DNA from 3 places in the Arthrobacter sp. 2MCAF15 genome. Region 2 is predicted to be linked to each of the others. Evidence: riboswitches for the same ligand, from Rfam matches in the RefSeq annotation. Region 2 holds a riboswitch; each other region holds the start of a gene.
The links. Region 2 has a riboswitch for cyclic di-AMP ahead of AB4089_RS19610 (hypothetical protein). Riboswitches for the same ligand answer to the same signal wherever they lie in the genome.
Positions count from the first base shown of each region.

Region 1: it holds a riboswitch for cyclic di-AMP, as region 2 does, so the genes downstream of both, AB4089_RS14175 (M23 family metallopeptidase) here and AB4089_RS19610 (hypothetical protein) in region 2, are expected to answer to the same signal.
Region 3: it holds a riboswitch for cyclic di-AMP, as region 2 does, so the genes downstream of both, AB4089_RS08445 (hypothetical protein) here and AB4089_RS19610 (hypothetical protein) in region 2, are expected to answer to the same signal.

Region 1 covers NZ_JBFRGZ010000012.1:21,721-27,296, forward strand. The annotation lists gene AB4089_RS14160 (MFS transporter) at 1-60, shown strand, start outside; gene serC (phosphoserine transaminase) at 50-1,177, opposite strand; gene AB4089_RS14170 (metal-dependent transcriptional regulator) at 1,522-2,217, shown strand; cyclic di-AMP (ydaO/yuaA leader) riboswitch at 2,368-2,581, shown strand; gene AB4089_RS14175 (M23 family metallopeptidase) at 2,586-3,407, shown strand; cyclic di-AMP (ydaO/yuaA leader) riboswitch at 3,544-3,713, shown strand; gene AB4089_RS14180 (NlpC/P60 family protein) at 4,010-4,768, shown strand; gene AB4089_RS14185 (HNH endonuclease) at 4,990-5,490, shown strand; gene mobA (molybdenum cofactor guanylyltransferase) at 5,554-5,576, shown strand, end outside.
Region 2 covers NZ_JBFRGZ010000021.1:27,745-33,320, reverse strand. The annotation lists gene AB4089_RS19620 (response regulator transcription factor) at 101-841, shown strand; gene AB4089_RS19615 (HAMP domain-containing sensor histidine kinase) at 863-2,476, shown strand; cyclic di-AMP (ydaO/yuaA leader) riboswitch at 2,647-2,804, shown strand; gene AB4089_RS19610 (hypothetical protein) at 2,807-3,625, shown strand; gene AB4089_RS19605 (glycosyltransferase) at 3,806-5,353, shown strand; gene AB4089_RS19600 (glycosyltransferase family 39 protein) at 5,350-5,576, shown strand, end outside.
Region 3 covers NZ_JBFRGZ010000005.1:170,815-176,390, forward strand. The annotation lists gene AB4089_RS08425 (DUF4430 domain-containing protein) at 1-196, opposite strand, end outside; gene AB4089_RS08430 (DNA alkylation repair protein) at 322-1,020, shown strand; gene AB4089_RS08435 (cation:proton antiporter) at 1,090-2,313, opposite strand; gene AB4089_RS08440 (hypothetical protein) at 2,451-2,708, opposite strand; cyclic di-AMP (ydaO/yuaA leader) riboswitch at 2,882-3,081, shown strand; gene AB4089_RS08445 (hypothetical protein) at 3,086-3,760, shown strand; gene AB4089_RS08450 (sensor histidine kinase) at 3,936-4,943, opposite strand; gene AB4089_RS08455 (response regulator transcription factor) at 4,936-5,576, opposite strand, start outside.

The DNA.
Region 1 (5,576 bases), on a different contig from region 2:
GACACGACACCAGGTTCTGGTGCCGCGGCGACGCCGTCGGACGCTGAAGCTACTTCTTGAGTTCTGCCACCACGAAGTCGATGCACTCGAGCAGTGCCGAGACATCGTCCGGCTCGATCGCCACGAAAGTGGCGATGCGCAGCTGGTTGCGGCCCAGCTTGCGGTACGGCTCTGTGTCGACGACGCCGTTGGCGCGGAGCACCTTGGCGATCGCCGAGGCATCGATCGATTCGTCGAAGTCGATCGTGGCGATCACGTTGGAACGGTCCTCGGCCTTGGCCACGAACGGCGTGGCGTAGCTGGACGCCTCGGCCCAGCGGTAGATGCGGCCGGCCGAATCGGCCGTCCGTCCGGCCGCGAAGTCCAGGCCGCCGTTGGCGTTGAGCCACTGCACCTGGGCATCCAGGGTCACCAGGGTGGCCAGGGCGGGCGTGTTGTAGGTCTGGTTCAGCCGGGAGTTATCGATCGCCGTCTGGAGGTCCAGGAAATCGGGAATCCAGCGGTTGCCGGCCTTGATCCGTGCCGCCCGCTCCAGCGCCGCCGGGGAGAACAGGCCCAGCCACAGGCCGCCGTCGGACGCGAAGTTCTTTTGCGGCGCGAAGTAGTACACGTCGGACTCCGCCACGTCCACGTCCAGCCCGCCCGCGGCGGAGGTCGCGTCCACCAGCACCAGCGACCCCTCATCGGCGCCTGCCACGCGGCGGACGGGGGCCGCCACGCCGGTTGAGGTCTCGTTCTGCGGCCACGCGTAAACGTCGACGCCGGCCTCCGCCCGGGCTATGGGGCGTGTGCCGGGTTCGGCCTTGATGATGGAGGACTCGGCAAGGAACGGTGCCTTGTTGGTCGCCGAGGCAAACTTCGAGCCGAACTCGCCGAAGGAGAGGTGCTGCGCCTTGTCCTCCACGAGCCCAAAGCTGGCGATGTCCCAGAATGCAGTGGATCCGCCCACGCCCAGGATCACTTCGTAGCCCTCGGGCGCACGGAAGAATTCGCTCAGGCCGCTGCGCACCGAGCCGACCAGGTTCTTCACGGGTGCCTGGCGGTGCGAGGTCCCCAGCAGCTTCGCCGACGCGGCGAGGGCCTCCATCTGTTCCGGCCTGACCTTGGACGGACCGGCGCCGAACCGGCCGTCCTTGGGCAGGAGGTTGGCGGGGATCGCGATGCTGGTGTCGCTCACAGTGGCTCCAATTTTCGGCTGGTTCGTAGCGTGGCTGGAAGGTGGCCCGGTAGGGGATGGCTACAACGGCCCCCCTGTTTATTCTGCCTGTTTCATTCTGCCTGACGGGTACCGGCCACGCGGAAAAGGCCCTGTCACAGTCCGGTCATTGAGACGCCCGGGAACTGCCGGCGCGCGGGCGCTCGGGGGCAGCGCCAGCCCGGACGAAAATTATCCGGAGTAATTCAAAATAGGCTAGGCTGGCATGCGAACGTACGGCGGTTCTTGCCAGGCGCATCCTGCATGCAGCCCGCACGCGGTACGGTGGGAATGACGCACGGACTGCGCTCGAGGAGCTGAGCTGAATGACTGATCTGATCGATACTACGGAGATGTATCTTCGGACCATTCTGGAACTTGAAGAAGAAAACATCGTTGCTCTGCGCGCCCGCATTGCCGAACGGCTCCGCCACTCCGGCCCCACTGTCTCGCAGACCATCGGCCGGATGGAACGCGACGGACTGGTGGTTGTTTCGGGCGACCGGCACCTTGAACTGACCGAAACCGGACGGAAACGCGCCATCGGCGTCATGCGCAAGCACCGCCTCGCCGAACGCCTGCTCGCCGACGTGATCGGACTCGACTGGGCCTATGTCCACGAGGAGGCGTGCCGCTGGGAGCATGTCATGAGTGAGCGGGTTGAGCGGCGAATTTTTGAGATGCTGGACCACCCCACCGTTTCGCCCTACGGAAACCCCATTCCCGGTCTTGCCGATCTTGGCGGCGTGTCCAACGGCGCCCCGGCCGATGGGGCCGTGAACCTGCTGGAGGCCATGGCCGGCTACGGTGCGGGTTCGCGGGTCACGGTCAACCGGCTCGCGGAGCCGATCCAGGTGGAGCCGGAGCTTCTGGCCCAGCTCGACGAGGGTGGAATTCGGCCTGGTGCGCTGGTGTCGCTGGAGCGGGTGGGGGAGTACATCTCGGTCCGCGTTCCCGATATCGAGGGTGCCCTGGAGTTGCCGCCCGAGGTTGCGGCGCACGTCTTTGTAACAGTCGCCTGACCAGCCACAACGCGCCGGTCATGGGACGACCCATGAGTTCTGCACATCTGGGGTTACGGATTTATTACCGGACGGCTTAATCCCCTATAGTTAGTGGCCAGTGCCGATACCAAAGCGTTACCTGATCCGAAGCCGAGCCCTGCCAGCGGATCAGTCGCAGAACCACCTCCTGGCAGGGGCGGGGGAACCACTTTCGGCTGCTGCTTCAGCAGCCTTGGGGTGAAGTCCGTCAGCGGCAAGCAACGTCCATCGAGGGATCCCCAGGGATGCCTCTCTGTCTGGCTGCTTGCAACGGCGGACCGGGTCTTTGAACTCTCTGACCCGAATCCGACAGCTAACTTCGCAGGCTATCCAGAGAGGAACCGTTCTTGACCACCCAGACCGCCAGGGGCCGTCGCCGCGCGACCGGTCCCGCTCCGGAGCCGCGTCCCGCCGTAGAGCATATGGCCGAACGCCCCCGCGACGCGCACCGCGATGAACGCCGGCGGCGGCGCAGCCCGTTCCGTCAGGTAACGGAATTTGCCGCGGCCAGTGGGGTCGGGCAGAAGGCCGGCATCGCACTGGCCGCAACGGGCCTGGTCCTCACTGTGACGGTCCCCGCCACGAGTCCCGTGCTGGCCTCCAATGCTGATGGAACAGGCGCCCTCTCTGCTGCAGTACAGCCGGATGTCACGGCTGCCGCCGCCGCAAAAGTCGATTTCAGCCGAACGGCCGTCACCACGAAGGGTGATCCGGACGGGAAGCTCAAGCAGCTGCTCAGCGCCCAGTCTGTGGGCAGCATCACACGCGCGGCATCGGCCGGCACCCTCGGCGCGCCGCTGGACCAGATGATCACCGCCTCGCCGTTCGGCTACCGTGTCAGCCCCATTACCGGCGGTGCGGGCGAGTTCCACCGCGGCCAGGACTTTGCCGCCCAGTGCGGTACGGCCGTCCACGCGGCCGCCAGCGGCACAGTGACGTTCAGCGGATGGCATCCCTATGGCGGCGGAAACCGGGTCGTCATTGACCACGGCAACGGCCTGGAGACCACGTACAACCACCTGTCCTCGGCCTCGGTCAGGGTCGGCCAGAAGGTATCGCGCGGAGATGTCATCGCCATGAGCGGGACCACGGGCGCCTCCACGGGCTGCCACCTCCACTTTGAAGTGATGGTCAACGGCGACGTCGTTGACCCGCTCGGATGGCTCTAAAAAGATGATGGACCGCTATCGAATCCTTGTGACACGCCGTGATCTGAATGTGACATTGGGTCAAGACTGCTGTAGGGTTTGAAGCACGCCAACTTTTCCGAAGTTGGCGCTCTTGAGTGGATTGCCTAGCTCTGCCACCGCTCAAGGTCCGTTCGCATTACATCGTCTGGCAGGGGCGGGGGAACCAATTTTGGCCTTCGAAAGAAGGCCTAGGGGTTAAGTCGCAAAGCTTCCAAGGAAGCAGCGCGGCCGGGTGACTCCCATCCGAATCCGACAGCTCACCTCGTAGGCATTGGGAGAGGCTACTTTCGTGTCTTCACGCCACAATTCTGCGCGCATGCGCACCGGCGAGGCTCCTTCGAGCTCGCTGGAATCCACATCACGTGCCGCCCTTTCAGGCGCCCGGATGGGATCACGTTCCGCAGGCTCAATCTCTACCGAGTCCGGACAGCATGCAGTTTCCGCTTTTGGCGCGTCTTCGCAGTACACCCTTCGCTAAGTAACCCAATTTCGGGGCGATCCGGCGTACCCCCAAGATGCCGGAGCGTCCTCAGTCCGCGCCCGAAAGCGCGCGGTCCAAGGATCACGAAAGAGAGAACTTAATGACTACTCGTGCAACCGTTGCACGGCACCGAGTCGAGGTCACCAAGACCAACTCGCTGGCTGTTATTGCTAAGGCTGTCGGCGACAACGCCGGTGGCATGGGCCGTCAGGCCGCGGTCATCGCCGCAGCTTCCGGCCTGGTTCTGACCAGCGGAATCGCAGCCAACGCTGCTGAGACCAACGTTCAGCGCGAATCCACCTCCGCTTCGGCCCTGGAAGTCCAGTCCGCCGCTCCGGCCACCATTTCGGCTGCCTCCAGCATCGCGATCTCCTACGAGAAGCCCGCCGTGACCACCACGCCGGCTCCCGTCGTTGAGGCCCCGAAGCCCGTTGTGCAGGTCCAGGACTCCACGGCCTCCCGCGCCGGCGGCACCGAGCTTGGCGTCAGCGGCGGCGTCGCTGCCCAGGCTCCGGCCGGCATCGGCAGCGGAGCTGGCGCGACCATCGCCGCTGCTGCCTACGCACAGATCGGCGTTTCGCAGGACTGCACCGCCCTCGCCACCAACGCCCTGGCCGCGGCCGGCATCCACTACCACGGCTGGCCGGCAGGTTACCTGTCCCTGGGCCGCACCGTGAGCGCCGCCGAGGCACGCCCGGGCGACCTCGCCTACTACCAGAACGGCGGCGTGGGCATGGCCCACATCGCGGTTTACGTCGGCAACGGCATGGCAGTCCACGGCGGCTGGAACGGCGGCACCACCGCGCTGTACAGCGTGAACGTCGGCTCCGGCCCGGTCTTCATCCGCGTCGGCGGCTAAGCCACAGCACTCCAGCATTTCGAAAGACCCCCGCCCTTTGGCGGGGGTCTTTTGCGTGACCGCGCCATGAACTTTGCGCGCGCACGGCCGCGCCGGTGAAAAAATATTCGGTGATCCGGCACCTGAGTGTTTACTCTTGTGTTGTCGATCCATAGCCCGACCATGCAGAGGGCAGCCGGCCCTCGTGCCGCTGGCGGGTGCGGCCGTGAAGAGGTATGCGGATGCGCACTCTCGTTCTGAATGCTGGATATGAACCACTGGCGGTAATCACCTTCCGCCGGGCGCTCGTCCTTGTCCTGACCGGAAAGGCCAGCGTTGTGGCGGAAGGGGACGACCCCGTCGTCGGCCCCCAGGACATCCTGGGCCGCCCGTCCGTGATCCTGCTGAACCGCTACATCCGTCCGAGGTACAACACCATGACGGCGGTGAGCCGCCGCGGGGTGCTCCGCCGGGATGCCCACCGCTGCGCCTACTGCGGCAAGGCGGCGCACACGATCGACCACGTCCAGCCCAAGTCCCGGGGTGGCGCCGATTCCTGGGAGAACCTGGTGGCGGCCTGCCTGCGCTGCAACAACGCCAAGAGCGACCACACTCCGGCGGAGATGGGCTGGAAGATCGGGTTTGTTCCGGGCCCCCCGAAGGGCGCGATCTGGCAGATCAAGGAACTCGAGAAGCCGACGCCCGCCTGGGATCCCTTCCTGCTGCCGGAATCGGCCGCCTGACCTCTGGGCTGGCGCGGGCCGTGCCTGATCTGCCCGTAGCCGGCGCCGCGCTAGGCTGAGCCGGTGGAGTTCGATGCCATCATTCT
Region 2 (5,576 bases):
CGGTCCCCCGGAAAGGCTTCCAGCTCGCTAGGCTGGGATTCACAGGTGCCGCACAGGGTCCCCAAAGCCCCACCTAACCGGCAGATCGGAGAGTTGTCCCATGGCCACTTCGCACTCCATGACCAACAACCTTCCCCAGCTCACGCACCCGGACGGCTCACCCATCCGCGCCCTCGTGGTGGATGACGAGCCCAGCCTCTCCGAGCTCATGAGCATGGGGCTGCGGATGGCCGGCTGGTCAGTGGCCGTGGCGGAAGATGGACCCTCCGCGGTCCGTCTCGCAAAGGAGTTCCGCCCCGATGTACTGGTGCTGGACGTGATGCTGCCCGGGTTCGACGGCGTCGAGCTGCTGAGCAGGATCCGCGCGTTCGCGCCGGAGGTGCCGGCGCTGTTCCTCACGGCGAAGGACGCCGTCCAGGACCGTATCACCGGCCTGGCGGCCGGCGGCGATGACTACGTCACCAAGCCGTTCAGCATGGAAGAGGTCCTGCTGCGCCTGCACCGGCTGGTCCAGCGCTCCGGCGTGGCCGCCATGGACACCGCCGAGCTGGTGGTGGGCGACCTGGTGCTCAATGTCGACACCCGCGAAGTCACCCGGGCCGGGGAGGAACTGCACCTGACCGCCACGCAGTTCGAGCTGCTGCGCTACCTCATGGAAAACCCCAAAAGGGTCATCAGCAAAGCCCAGATCCTGGACCGGGTGTGGGATTACGACTTCGGCGGGCAGGCCAACATCGTGGAACTGTACATTTCCTACCTCCGCAAGAAGGTCGACGCCAACCACGCTCCCATGATCCACACGGTGCGCGGCGCCGGCTACGTCCTGAAACCGGCGGACTGATCCGTGCCCACCCTTTCCGGCATGACCCGCGTCCCCGGACGCGACTGGCGCAACCCGTCCACCTGGCATTTGCGCACCCGGCTGGTCCTGGTTGCCATGGCGCTGCTGGTCGCCATCTGCGGCGCCGTGGGACTGTTCAGCTACGCCTCCATGGACCTGTTCCTGACCCGGCAGCTCGATGACCAGCTCAGCAATGCTTCGCACCGGTCCAGCGAGTTCGGCCGGCCCCTGCCCGGCACCGCCGGCGGCCGCCCCGACCCTCTCGATGCCCGGGGCCAGGGCATCGGGACGCTCAACGCCCGCATACAGGACGGCGAGGTCAGCAACCCCGGGTTCCTGGCCGGAGACGCCACCCGCAAGAGCCTCTCCCCAGAGGACAACGCGGTCCTCCTGGCATTGACCCCCAACGGCGTGCCCGTGGATCGCAACCTCACGGTCGGCGCCTACCGGCTCACCGCCGTCCGCACACCTTATGGCGACGTGATTGTCACCGGGCTTCCGCTGGCCGAAAAGCAAAGCACCCTGGCCTCGCTGGTCTGGACCATGGTGGTGGTCTCCGCAGGCGGACTCGTGCTGATCGGCCTGGCCGGCACGGCCCTGATCCGGCGGACCATGAAGCCGCTGGAACAACTCTCCGAGGTCGCCACCAAGGTCTCCCGCCTGCCGCTGGACGCAGGTGAGGTGGCGCTCGGGGTGCGCGTCCCGGCGTCGGCCGCCCACCAGGGCACGGAGGTGGGCAGCGTGGGCTATGCGCTGAACCAGATGCTGGACAACGTCTCCAACGCCCTGGAGGCGCGGCAGGAGAGCGAGATGAAGGTGCGGCAGTTTGTCGCCGATGCCTCGCATGAACTCCGCACGCCGCTGACGGCTATCCGCGGCTACACCGAGCTGATGCGGATGACAGAGCACTTCACCGCCGACGGCGAGAGGTCCCTCGCCCGCGTGCAAAGCCAGTCCGAACGCATGACCACCCTGGTTGAGGACCTGCTTTTACTGGCGCGCCTGGACGAGGGACAGCCGCTGAAGGTCAGCGACGTCGACCTCACGCAGCTGGCCATTGAGACGGTGAGCGATGAGAAAGTCATGGCCCCGGACCGCGTCTGGCAGCTGGAACTTCCGGAGGAGCCCGTGGTGGTCCGCGGCGATGCGACCCAGCTTCACCAGGTCCTCGCCAACCTCCTGTCCAATGCGCGCAAGCACACGGACCCCGGGACCACGGTGGTCACGGGCGTGATGCGTTCGGCGGATGGAAGCGCCGTGGTTACCGTGACGGACAACGGCAGCGGCATCGCCCCGGAATTCATCGGCCGGGTCTTCGCCCGGTTCGCACGGGCCGACGCCGCGCGCACCAATCCCACCGCCAGCCCCGCCAACACACCGGTCGCTGCGACGGCGGGGGCCAGGTCCGGGCCCGCCGTCCGCCCGGCTTCCGGGGCCGTTTCCGGTACTCCTTCCGGCAGCCGTGGCAGTGCCGGGGCAGCTGCTCACGCCCCGACCTCGGAGGGCACGAGCGGTCTGGGCTTGTCCATTGTCCAGTCGATTGTGGAGGCCCACGGGGGCACCGTTGAAGTCACCTCCCGGCCCGGCCGCACGGAGTTTGCGGTGCGGCTGCCCGCGGCGCCGCCGTCGTTGTAGGCCCAGCAGGATTCACCGCCGACCCGCGCAATGTTCCTGCGCAAGCCGACACCCCGCCCGCTGTGACTCCTGTTACCAAAATGTGACTTAAGCGCCGAGGTCCTGTAGCGTCGTTGTGGTGCGGCCTCCATTGGTGCCGCATATCCGGACGGACGCCAAACTCTGCCGCTTCCCGGATTCCGCTGGACCAGGCAGAGGCGGGGGACCCAGAGTTCCCGGGCATTCTGCATTCATGCGCCCTCGGGGTGAAGCCGACACGTGATTTTCCGTGCGGCCGGATGACCTCATCCGAACCCGACAGCTAACTCCGCCGGCGTTGAGAGGCCCATCATGACTGAACTCCAGGTACAAACGCGCCCTGACGGCGATTCCCATTTCCGCTCCACCAAGTCGCGCCACCGCGCCGAACCAGCCACGCAGGCATCCGCCCTGTCCAAGCTGACTACCGGACTCGGCATCACTGCACGCCGCGCCGCCGTCGTAACCGCCGCTTGCGCCCTGCTGGTGGGAGGCGGCGCCGCCAGCCAGGCGGCGGAGCCGGGCACTCACACGAATGCTGCGGGCAGCCAAACGGCCACGAGCGCCGATCCGCTGGCCAAGCTCAACTTCGAACGAGTCCAGATCGCCGCTCCGGCGGAAAAAAACGTGGCACCCACGCTCTCGGAAGTCAAGGCCGCCGAGCCCCCGGCCGCCCCGGTTGCTGCTGCGCCCGCACCGGCCCCGGCTCCCGCGGCCGCTCCCGCACCGGCACCGGCTCCCGCAGCCGCTCCTGCACCGGCCCCCGCTCCCGCATCGGCACCGGCACCGGCAGCTGTTCCCGCCCCCGCACCGGTTGCTGTCGACGACCCCGCCGGAGCCCAGGCGTACGCCGCGTCCCAGCTGGGCAGCTATGGCTGGGCCCCTGGTGAGATGCAGTGCCTGCAGAAGCTCTGGACCAAGGAATCGGACTGGAAGACCACCGCCACCAACGCCAGCAGCGGCGCCTACGGAGTGGTTCAGTCCCTGCCCGCCTCGAAGATGGCGAGCGCCGGTGCCGACTACATGACCAACTACCGGACCCAGATCAATTGGGGCCTGAACTACGTCAAGGAACGCTACGGCTCCCCCTGCGGCGCGCTGAACTTCCACTACGCACACAACTGGTACTAAACCGGCACTAGCCGGACCGCCCGGCGAGGGTGGTTGAGGCCCCGGATCCACGTGGATCCGGGGCCTCCTGTGCGTCCGCGGCCGGTACGATTTTGGCCGGCCGGCCTGGCGCCGGACTTCCACAGCCCCCGCACAGCTTGGCCCTAAAGCCCTCATATGGGCCGGCGCGAAAGTTGAGCCATGACATTCACAGACCAGGCCACAGGAACCCTGTCCCGTTCCACGGCGACGCCGGCCGGTCCGGCGGCCCCGCCCTCCCCGTCCGGACTTGAGCCGTCGGGGCCTGCATCGTCCGGGCCCGCATCGTCGGGCCTGACCGTGGCCGATGCGCCGGCCCCGGGACCGTTCGCCGGAGCGCTTACCGGCCCCGGCGGCCGGCGCGCACCCATTGACACACGCGGCAGCACACCGTTGCTGGACGTCACGATTCCGGTCTTCAACGAGGAGCGGGACCTTGAAGCGTGCCTGCGCCGGCTCCACGCGTACCTTATCGGCGCCTTCCCGCACTCTTTCCGGATCACTGTGGCGGACAACGCCAGCACCGACGGAACCCTCAAGACCGCGGAGCGCGTGGCCCGCGAGTTGCGCGAAGTGATGGTGGTCCACATGGCTGAAAAGGGCCGGGGAAACGCGCTTCGCAAAGTTTGGCTCTCCTCGCCGTCGCCGGTCCTGGCCTACATGGACGTGGACCTTTCCACGGACCTGGCGGCCCTCGGCCCCCTGCTCGCCCCGCTCATTTCGGGGCACTCCGATCTGGCGATCGGCACCCGGCTGACCCGCAACTCACGCGTGGTCCGCGGACCCAAGCGGGAGTTCATCTCGCGCAGCTACAACTTCCTGCTGCAGTCCCTCATGGGGGCCCACTTCAGCGACGCCCAGTGCGGGTTCAAGGCGATCCGGGCGGACGTGGCCCGGCAACTGCTCCCCCACACCCTGGACAACGCCTGGTTCTTCGACACCGAGCTGCTGGTGCTGGCAGAAAAGTGCGGCCTGCGCGTCCACGAAGTCCCGGTGGACTGGACCGACGACCCCGATTCCAGCGTGGACATCGTCCAGACCGCCCTCGCGGACCTGCGCGGCATGGCACGGTTGAGCCGGGACCTGGTTTCGGGCCGGATCCCGGTTCCCGAACTGCGCGCCGCACTGGCCCGCGGACCGCTGCCGGCGTCCTCGCGGTTCCAGGAACAAAGCCCCGGCGGAAGCCTCTTCGGGCAGCTGGTCCGCTTCGGCAGCATCGGGGTGGCCTCCACCCTGGCGTACCTGGCAATCTTCCTGCTCTGCCGACAATTCATGGACCCGCAGCTGGCAAACTTCCTCGCGCTGCTCACCACCGCCGTGGCCAACACCGCGGCCAACCGGCGCTTCACGTTCGGCATCCAGGGCGGCAGTCAGGCCGCCCGCCATCACTTCGAGGGGCTGCTGGTCTTCGGGATCGGGTTGGCCCTGACCTCGGGCGCCCTCGCCCTGGTTCACGCCACGTCAGGAGCCACACCGGACCGCTGGCTCGAACTGCTTACGGTCACCGCCGCCAATCTGGCCGCCACTGCCGTGAAATTCCTGCTCTTCCGGCTGGTGGTCTTCCACCCCCGGCGGACTAACACCGTCCCGGCGCCGGACGCCGCCATCACCGTTGCGGAGCCCATCGTCCCCGGCACCGCTCCGGTGCCCGCCGCCCCCGAGGCTTCCCTCCCCCATACAGAACCCGCACAGAAAAGGCCAAGTAAATGACGGCAACCATCAGCCCCACCGCCGGCTCCCGTGCCGGTTCACCGGCCGGCAGCCCGCCCCTGGACCCGGAAACGACCGTCCCGGCATCCGAGGACGCCGGCGCGCCACCCAACCCGCCCGCACCCCTTAGCAGCCGGGACCGCCTGTTGTTCGGCCGGCAGCCCCGCTGGGTCCGGCCCTCGGCGGCGCTGCTGCTGGTGGTCACCGCGGCCTTGTACCTGTG
Region 3 (5,576 bases), on a different contig from region 2:
CGAGACCGGCCTGGGCGATCCGACCCGGCGCCCCCGCGATGTCCAACGCAAAATCCGGGGCCGGCGCCGCGGATGTCGCGGGAGACTCAGACGGCGGTGCGGTAGAGGGTGCAGTAGACGGCCCGGGGCCTGCGCACGCTGCCACCGCCAGCGTCATGGCGGAAAGTGCGGCGGCGAGTGTCAGTTTGGTGTGCATGGTTGCGTGAACCGCTTTCGATCGGAGACTTGCCATATCAGTCTAGGCAGATAAGCTCGGCCGGCCGATCAAGGCGAAGATGCCCCGCGTTTCCACCCCGAGCCGCTAGGGGAAAGAATGGACACGTGAGTGATGCTGGCGAATTCATTGACCTCGCACTGCAGCGGGAGGGCTCCTGGCGCCGTGCCGACGAGCTGCAGTCCCGGCTGGAACAGGAGCCGGGAGGCCGGGGACTCCGGTACTACGGTGCTTCCGTGGGTGCCGTGCGCGGGACCGTTCGGGATGCCGGCCGCCGCTATCCCGGGCTGTCCCGCGATGAGATCGCTGCGCTGAGCTCCGAGCTGTGGGGCGCGCAGCTGTCGACGGCGCCGGTTTTCGAGCGCCGCCTGGCCGCCGTGGTGCTGCTGCAGGCCAATGTGAAGCTGCTGACCAATACCGACCTCACCCGGCTGGAGGGCTTCATCCGGGAGGCGCGGCTGCGGGACCTCGTGGATCCGCTCGCCGTCGACGTCGTCGGGCCCCTGGTGGACGGGCTCGACGTCCTGGCCAGGGTGCGGGCCGACAGCGTGCTGGACCGGTGGGTGCGCGAGCCCGATGCCTGGCTGCGCCGGGCCGCGCTGCTCTCGCCGTTGCTGGCGCTGCGCTCCGGGGCGGGGGACTGGGACCGGTTCATCCGTCACGCCACCGCGGTGCTCGGCGAGCCTTCCGGGAAGTTCGACGCCGACGCCGACGCAGACGACGGTGCGGTCCGGGAAGCGGTGTTCCGCGTCCGCGCCGAGATGGCCAAGAGGCGACCCGAGCTGCAATTCACAGCCGTGGGGTGACCCCCAGAACCCTCCGTCCGGCACGGCCGGAGGGTGCCGTCTGGCAGGCGCCCCAGCCCGTCGCCTTGTTCAGTCTTTCGGCCCTCCCGGTCCGCTCGGTCCGCTCGGTCCGCTTGGTCCTACGGCGCTGCCGGTATCGCCGGACCTGCCGCCGGCCTTTGCGGGCAGCGAGAAACCCCTGGCGGCCCGTGATCCGGCGACGGCGCTCGCGGCTATGGTGACCAGCGCGCCCACCAGCAGGGCCGCGGCCTCGCCCGGGAGCAGGACCTGGAGTTGCGTCCCGATGCTCGCCGCCGCGGCAGGTATGCCGAGTTGGGCCGCCGACAGCACTCCGAGGGGCAACGGGAGCCCCAGTACCACCAGGGCGGCGTGCGTCAACAGGGCGCCGACGCCCAGCGCCACACCGAGGGCGATCATGTCCGGATGTCCGGCCAGGTCCTTAAGGGTCAGTGATGCGCCCAGCCAGACGAAGAACACCGGACCCAGGAAGCCGTCGCTGAGGGCGAACAGTTGCCGGGCCAGCCGCCTCGGTTCCCCGACGGCGGCCACCGCCAGGCCGAGGGAAAAGCCTGCCAACATCACGGACACGTTGCTCCACGTCGCGACCGCGGCCAGGGCGAAGAGAACCACCAGCTGGATCCGCAGCTCGAGGGCAAACTTGCGGCTTTCGGAAAGTCGGTGCATGCGCCCGTTGATTCCCCTGCGATCGAGCCAGCGCAGTACGACAAAGAGAACCACCGCGCAGCCGGTCACCGTGAGCACGCCCAGCGCCGCCCGGAGCGCGTGCGGCGGGTCCACCATGAGCGGCAGCGCCACTATGCAGGCTACGTCCGCGATGGCCACTTGCGCAGTCATGGAGATGACGTGGGGTCCGCCGAGGCGGAGGGAATCGATGATCGGCAGGACCAGCGCGGCTGAGGAGGATGCCAGAAGCACTGCGTAGAGGGGAGCATGTCCAGTCCCAAAGAGCAGGCCTATGCCGGTTCCGACCGCCACCGCTGCCGCCGCGCACGCAGCGGCGCGGCGGGAACCACTGCCGAGGGCGGAGCGGATCTGCGGATCCCGCACGGGAACATGGGTTCCGGCCACAAACATCATTAGCGCAAACCCGATATTGGCCAGCAGGCTGAACGTCGGGTCCGCCGGATCAACCAGGGCCAGGCCCGAGCGCCCGATCACGATGCCGGCCAGCAGCTCTCCCAGCACCACGGGCAACCGCCAGCGCACCGGCAGCGCCAGAAGCGGGCCGGCCAGTGCGACGACGGCGATCAGCGCCAGGGACAGGAACGTCACGGCTCGCCCCGCCGGACCTGCCCGGGGCCCACCGGGGCAGCAGGCTCGGCCTGGATGGTGGCGTCCGTGGCCACCGGGTCCTTCGTCATGGAAAGAGATTAGTCCCGTTGACCCTGCAGTGGCCTGGGTGTTGGCAATCAGGAGGTCGTTGACCGCCGTTCCACCACGGCGTAGGCCTTTCCCTCCAGGAAGGCCCAGTCGTTGACAACCATGTAGCCTAGCGAGTCCACCCGGTCATTGAGCACGTGCTCGTCGAAGCCCCTGTCACGAGGTTCCGCATCCCAGGTGGCCACATGGACGTCCCGGCCGTCCAAGATCAGCAGCTCGGTATTGACGTCGAAATCCTCCTTGGGCTGGCTGCTCAACTGGCAGATGGCGACACACAGGCTGTTCATTTCGGGCCTCCGCTTCGAGGTGGTGCTGATGGCATCATCCTACGTTCGGATGCGGCCCCGCCCCATGGGCAACCGACGGACGGCACTGTGGCCTCCGTTACCTGAATGTGACATTGGCGTGCGGTTCGCGTTACGGTGGTTAGGTGCCTGTTTCTCCGATACAGGCGCTCCCCAGCCGATTGCCTAACTCTGCCGCGGCCCCGGGGGTAACTCGCATCGACGCCGGCAGAGACGGGGAAACCACTTTTGGCCTGCTGACATGCAGGTCTTGGGGTGAAGCCGCACAGCGCCCGCCATGACGGGCCCGGGAGTGCGGCCGGGTGACTCCCATCCGAATCCGACAGCTCACCTCGCAGGCATTGGGAGAGGCTACATCCATGTCTTCAATCAGTACTTTTGCGCGCCATAGCGCCATTCTCGCCGCCGCCTCCGGGCTGGTGCTGACGGGCTCGATGGCCGCCAACGCCGCCTCGACCCCCGTGCAGCGGGACTCCGCTCCGGCCTCCAAGGTGGACGTAGCGGGACAGGTCAGCGCCCCCGTCAACGCCGATTCCAGCGTCAAGATCAGCTTCGACCGCCCCGCGGTGGCTTCCGTCGCCGCGCCGGTCATCGAACAGCCTGTTGCCGCGGCACCGGCTCCCGCAGCTGCCCCGGCGGCAGCGCCCGCAGCAGCACCTAAGGCAACAGTGCAGGTGCAGTCGGCCCCCGCCGCCGCGCCGGCTGCGGCGCCCGCCGGCGGACGCAACGCCATCATGCTTTCTGCCGCCTACAGCCAGCTGGGTATCACCCAGGACTGCACCGCCATGGTCGAAAAGGCCCTTGGCGCCGCAGGCAAGCCCGTTGGCGACATCGGTCCCCGGGCATTCCTTGGCCTCGGAACCGTTGTGGGCACCCCGCAGCCTGGCGACATGGTGGTCCAGTCCGGCCACGTTGGCATCTACGCCGGCAACGGCCAGGTGATCAGCGGCGGCATGAACGGTAAGAACCAGACCATGGTCCACCCGCTGTCCTGGCTCACCGCGACCGGTGGCGTGACCTTCGTCCGCGCCTAATCCAGCGCTCCTATTCCAGTAGGGGCCAGGCAGCCCTGCCGGGGCCAGGCAACCCGGAAAGACCGGCGATCGATTTCCTTTGGGGGCAATCGATCGCCGGTCTTTTCTGTGTCTGCCGTCCTATCTGCCAGCATTGCCGTGTGTCCAGGGGCACACCACTTCAGGCATTGCCGCTTCAGGCAGTGACGCTTCCGGCCAGCGGAAGCGTCATCTTCATGACCGTTCCCTCGGCTCCAGTCGCAGCCACCTCGACGGCGCCGCCAGCGGCGACGGCGATCTCGCGGACCAAAGCCAGGCCGATGCCAAAGCTCCGCTGTCCGTGTGAGCCGCCGGTGCTGGCGGTCCGGACGAAGCGGTCAAAGATCCGGGCCTGATCCACGCCGGTAATCCCGGTTCCTGTATCCGCGACGGTAATCACCGCGCTGTTCTGCTCGATCGAGGTCCTGATGGTCACACGGCCGCCCGGAGGAGTGTGCGCGAGGGCGTTGTCCGCCAGGGCCAGCACGGCACGGCGCAGCGCATTCTTCTCGATGCGGGCCAACGGCCGGGCGTCGGCGGAGAAATCCATGCGGACCTCACGCTGGTCTGCCACCAATTGGAGGCTCCCTGCGACGCCTGCGGCGGCGTCGGCGAGATCGGCAGGGGGTGCGGAGCGGTCCGGGGCGTCCGCCGTCGCGGCGAGCAGCAGTTCGTTGACAATCCCGGTCAGCGTCGCAGCGTCCTCCCGGATCCGGGCCAGGTCCTGGCTTTGCCTGGAGCCGGGCACCGTGTTTCGCTGGGCGAGTTGGATCCTGGTATCCAGGATGGTCAAGGGCGTTCGCAATTCGTGGCTCGCGTCCTGGACGAAGCGCCGTTGCCGGGCCAGGGCATCACCGAGGGGGCGGATGGCGCTGCGCGCGCTGAGCCACCCGAGAATGCCGGCCAGCAGGATTCCCGCCACACCGGCGATGACCATGGCTTCGAGGACATCCTTGGAATCCAGGTACGCGTAGGCCGTCCCGGCCGCTGCCGAGCCGGGCACTTCAGGATGGGCCAGCTGATTCATGAGGTAGAGCGCAGTGGCGGCGAAGAGCCCGAGGACCATGACTGCGCACGCGGCGCTGATCCGCAGCGCGACCTTGAGCGAGGCCTTGCGCAGTATCGAGTGGTCCGGGTTTCCGCCGGAGATCCCGCCGTTATTCATGAGCGTCGCCAATCTGGTAACCGACGCCGTGAACCGTACGGATGACGGCCTTGCAAATCTTCCGGCGCAGGTGATGAACATAGGTATCGATCACGCCGGGCTGGTCCGAGGCGTGGAAGTACGCCGCGAGGAGCTCGTCCCGGGTGAACACGCGGCCGGGTTCCGCTGCCAGGGCTGCCAGCAGCTGGCATTCCTTCGCGGTCAGCGGCACCGTGTGCCCGTAGACGGACCGGACGGAGCGCTGCGTCGGGTCCAGTTCCCAGTCCCCGATCATCACCTGAGCCGGGGCCGGAGAAGGGAAGGTGCGCGTCAGGGCGCGCAGGCGGGCGGCCAGTTCGCCGGCGTCGAACGGCTTGGTCACGTAGTCGTTGGCCCCCGCGTCCAGGCCCCTGACCTTCTCGTCGGCGTCGCCCAGGGCGGTCAGGATCAGGATGGGCGTGGCAATGCCTTTCGACCGCAGCGCTGCGATGAGGGCGATGCCGTCCATCACGGGCAGCCCTCGGTCGATCACCATGACGTCCCAGGCCCCGGTCAGTCCGTGGTGGAGGCCATCACGGCCGTTGGTGACAAGCTGGACCCGGTAGTCCGGATCGAGGAGCTCGGCGATGAGCGGCCCCAGGACGGCATCGTCCT